Regions from separate parts of the Shewanella sp. HL-SH5 genome, predicted to be linked through region 2. Evidence: predicted binding sites of a transcription regulator. Region 2 holds the regulator's gene; the other holds the start of a gene.
What was found. The regulator sigma-54, encoded in region 2, starts transcription at its own class of promoters, with help from an activator protein. The targets are predictions, from matches to a motif close to GTTGGCACGNNNNTNGNNT.
Positions count from the first base shown of each region.

Region 1 (2,412 bases), 1.7 Mb from region 2:
TTTACTTGAAGAGGTGCTGCAGGAAGGTACATAACGGATATAAAAAGCCCCCTGCCAAATAAGCACTAGCAGGGGGAAAGTCAGGTGACATACATAAGACATTGAAACCAATGATTTACAAAGTCTTCCTCAAGTTAACGCGCTTGAGTCGCGTAAAATTTATCGGGTAAGGGAAGTAGAAAAGATTATTCAGATAAAGGCTGCGCCTCTAAACTGGCTAGTTTGTAAGGTGCCAATTGTGGAATATCTTTTCTAAGTTGATTTTCTAGTACCATCAACTTTTCAAAATCGCCGCAGACTTTGTCAGCTCGGCCTTCTAAAGCCTCAGATTGTGATTCCATTTGTAATTCAATATCTTTACCTACATTTTCCATTTTAGTCGCAAAAGCATTCATTTTCTGTTCGAATGATCCACCTTCTGAAGACATGATCTGGCTTCCCATGCTCATCATCAAACTTCCAATTGAGTTTGAAACAATGTTTTCCATTTCTTGCTCAAACTCATCATTAAAGGTTTCTTCTAAAGACGATTCTGTTGAACCAATGAAAAACATATCACCCTGCTGATAAGCCATAGTATCTACACGTTGCTCAATACCATCCATCAATTTATCGATTTGGCTACCGGCTGCGTCACCAAGCAACGGAGTCAGCGCCATTGTAACTGCCTGGGTTGCCAAGGTAACAACTTCACCAACTAGATCTATCACCTCAGGCACCTGACGAGAGACTTCATCAGAGTATTGAGTTAATGTTTTTTGCTGAGCAGCCGTTAATTTTACCGGTTTTCCTTCCACGAATAACTGACCAACTTCAACACGGTATTTTTCTAATCCCTTTTCACTGACCTTAACGGATTTAGGCTCAACAGTTACGTCGTAGTGCAAGGTGACATTACAGCTTTGATCGTTCAAAGACATTTTAGCCATTGCAGGGGTGAACGCGCCGGCAGTAAAAATCAGTCCAGAAAATACAAGGCCCGTTAGTAATTTCTGACTATTAAGCGTGCTTTTAGTGACTTGATTATGTTGAGTCATTTAATAAATCCTTTTGCTATACGGGAATCACAATTGACTAAGAAGAAGCAGTCAATCAACAATTATTGATAAGTTACTAATGACATAGCATGTTGTGTGCCAAAAGTAATAAGCCGCTTTATTTCAGTTACTTAAAATAAAATTAAAGATAACACTAACCGAATAACTTAATTGCATTAGCCAAAAAAACTAAAACTTAGTTAAATTAATCATTTTTATCTAGATTAAAATATGTTTAAAAGATCGAGCGACCTAATTTTTGACAAAGATGTTCTAACATTGCGGTTCCGGCCAATGAATTGCCATTACCGTCTAATTCTGGAGACCAAACACAAACAGACATATCACCAGGGATCACGGCAATAATACCGCCACCGACTCCACTTTTACCCGGCATACCTACTCGATAGGCAAATTCTCCCGCACCATCATATAAACCCGAGGTTGCTAACAGGGCATTGAGTTGCCTTGTTTGTATAGGCGTTATCCATTGTTCACCTGACAAGGTTTTACCGCGATTAGCCAGGTAAAGCATCGACTTAGATAAGTCAGCACAATTCATTTTTAAGGCACAGTAATGAAAGTAGTTTTTAAGTACATTTTCAACTACGCCGTTAAAATTACCAAACGATTTCATTAAGTAAGCAATCGCTGCATTACGCGCACTAAAAGCAAATTCAGAATCAGCCACTACTTTGTCGTAACTTATAGTTGGATTCATACTCAGCTTACGCACCACTTCTAACATTTGATGTTTTGGTGCACTGCTTCTGGTTTGTAACAAATCAGCAATGACTAACGCGCCAGCATTAATAAATGGATTACGCGGTTTACCCCGCTCTAATTCAACTTGAACTAGTGAGTTAAAAGAATGCCCTGACGGTTCTTTGCCTACTCGGCTCCATATTTCATCTTCACGATAAAGATTGAGCGCGAGGGTGAGACTAAATACTTTTGAAATAGATTGGATAGAGAAGGGTTCAAGATAGTCTCCAGCTCCAATTGTTTGACCATCAACTGTGGTTACTGCAATTGCAAGTTTAGTACTATCAATATTGGCTAATGCCGGTATGTAATTGGCTACTTTGCCTTTACCTAAAAGCGGCCGAACACTGTCGACCGCCTCTTGTAATAATGCTTGGTTTAGCAATTAACCCCACCAAATATCATATAAAGTTGTAGCTTCTACATCTTTTACTGGTTTGCTTTTCCAAAAATCAGTAATCACTGCAATGTCTTCATCGGTACATTTACCAATGTGTTGAGTCGCAATAATACCTTGCCATTCTTTATGTCCGCCGCCATGGAAGCCTAATTGGCGAGGCTCGATCACTTCATGAATAAATTGATCGATTAAGCTATCAATATCTTGCTC
Region 1 is NZ_CP195038.1:1,085,544-1,087,955, reverse strand. It holds gene ACRWQM_RS04710 (YggN family protein) at 186-1,037, opposite strand; gene glsB (glutaminase B) at 1,273-2,187, opposite strand; gene ACRWQM_RS04700 (50S ribosome-binding protein YggL) at 2,188-2,412, opposite strand, start outside.
Region 1: the regulator sigma-54 is predicted to act here: its motif matches at 1,123-1,141, upstream of ACRWQM_RS04710 (YggN family protein).

Region 2 (2,412 bases):
ATTTCATGCTGTGATAACCTGATAGAGTTCAGTTGAGTTACTTGCTTTTCGTAACTGCTTAAGAATATGTTTATCCGATAACTTTTCAGCCATTGAGGATAGGGTACTGAGATGTTGCTGACACTGGTCTGCTGGCACCAGTAATGCAAATAAGAGATCCACTGGTTGTTTGTCGATAGCATCAAATGAAATCGCTTCTTCGCACTTTATAAAAACCGCGATAGGGCGAACGATGGACGTTAAACGACCATGCGGGATTGCAATGCCAGAGCCTATTCCTGTGCTACCCATCTTTTCTCTAGCCACTAGGCTTTCAAAAATCTCTTGTGAAGAGAGGGATGGGTACTGGGCTGCAGCTAAATCGCTGATAAGCTCCAGTACCTTTTTCTTACTGCCCGGTGTGGCACAGGAGGTGCATTCCGGCTGCAGGATGGTACTAAGTTCCATCATTAATGCTTAGTTAATTTCTCTTTGTGTTTAATGACCTGACGATCGAGTTTATCAATCAGGGCGTCTATAGCGTGATACATGTCAGCATGTTCAGATGTCGCAAATACCTCAGCTCCATTCAAGCTGACTTTTGCTTCAGCTATCTGTTGTTGCTTTTCGACATTTAATACTACGTGGACATTATTGATCTGATCGAAATGTCGTTCAAGTTTTGTAAACTTACTTGTGACATATTCTCTTAGTGATTCAGTAATTTCAATATGATGACCCGTTAAGGTGATTTGCATATTTATCCTCCAATTGCCTAGGTAGATTATAAACTCTTACGTTGGTTTGAGGGAGGGATCATCATCGCTTCGCGGTATTTCGCTATGGTACGACGTGCAACATTAATCCCTTGTTCTGCCAGAAGATCTGCCATTTTACTGTCGCTTAGTGGTTTTTTCTGGTTTTCAGCAGCAACCAGCTTTTTAATAAAAGCTCTAATTGCTGTAGACGAACATTCTCCGCCATCATCAGTACTGACATGGCTAGAGAAAAAATACTTAAGTTCGAACAGTCCGCGCGGTGTGTGCATATACTTTTGTGTGGTGACACGCGAAATAGTGGACTCATGCATTTCGACAGCTTCAGCTATGTCATTCAACACCATAGGCTTCATGGCTTCAGCACCGTACTCAAAAAAACCTTGCTGAAATTGCACAATACAATTGGATACTTTAAGCAGGGTGTCGCTGCGGCTTTCTAAGCTTTTGATAAACCATTTGGCTTCTTGTAAGTGACCTCGAATAAATTGAGTGTCTGTTGAACTCTTACTGCTTTTTGCCATGGCGGCATATTGTTGATTAATACCTATTTTTGGCATGTTATCAGGGTTCAATTCAACCACCCAACGGCCATTCTTTTTGGTCACTGACACGTCTGGGATAACATATTCATCATCCGGTGGGGTGATCATCGTGCCAGGACGTGGATTTAAAGATTGAATTAATTCAATTGCTTCGCGCAGCTCATCTTCTTTTAGCTTAGTTTTGCGCATGAGTGTGCGAAAATCACGTCCAGCAATCAAATCTAAATAATCTTTGATTAACATTCTGGCATTATCAATATGGGGCGTGTCTGGTGCAAACTGAACAAGTTGAATCAATAAACATTCACTTAAGCTACGTGAGGCGACACCCAGAGGGTCGAAATGTTGTATACGTTTTAGTACCGCTTCGACTTCGTCTAATTCGACAGAATCATCGCCCATAGCTTCTAAAATATCTTCAGTACTTTGGGTGAGATAACCTGTGTCATCAATGGCATCAATAATGGCTGTGGCAATAGCGAGGTCTGTTTCAGAAAAAGGGGTTAGATTTTTTTGCCATTCTAAATGCTCGTATAATCCTTCGGATGTTTCACCTTGGAAGGGCATGTCATCATTTGGCATGCTGCCAGAACCCGAACCAGGGCTTGCCATTGGGGAGGCGCTGTACACTTCATCCCAGGTAGTGTCCATTGGCAAGTCTTCAGACATTTGCTCTTTAGTCATTGACTCTGCGGTGTCGACATTTGAAGTGTCTTTTTCGACTACAGGTGCGCTTACTTCATTGAAGTCAGTTTCTGATAGGTCTTTGGAGTTATCATTTTTGTTGCTAAGTGCTGAAAATTCATCTTCCATTTCAAGCAAAGGATTGGAATCTAATACTTGTTGAATTTCTTGCTGTAACTCCAAAGATGATAACTGCAGCAAACGTATAGCTTGTTGCAGCTGTGGGGTCATAGTGAGGTGCTGACCCATTTTAAGTTGGAGTGAAGCTTTCATTACTGCTGATCCCTAGAAGAATTCGGCTTTCTACACTGATTAAAGTGAGTGATAGTCGCAATTTTTTAACAAATGGTTTTACTTTACCTATACACGATCAATTAGCTTAGTCGCCAGAAACATTTTGCCAAGCAAGTGCTTCAGATCCTATTTAG
Region 2 is NZ_CP195038.1:3,605,430-3,607,841, reverse strand. It holds gene rapZ (RNase adapter RapZ) at 1-7, opposite strand, end outside; gene ptsN (PTS IIA-like nitrogen regulatory protein PtsN) at 4-447, opposite strand; gene hpf (ribosome hibernation promoting factor) at 450-737, opposite strand; gene ACRWQM_RS15735 (RNA polymerase factor sigma-54) at 764-2,257, opposite strand.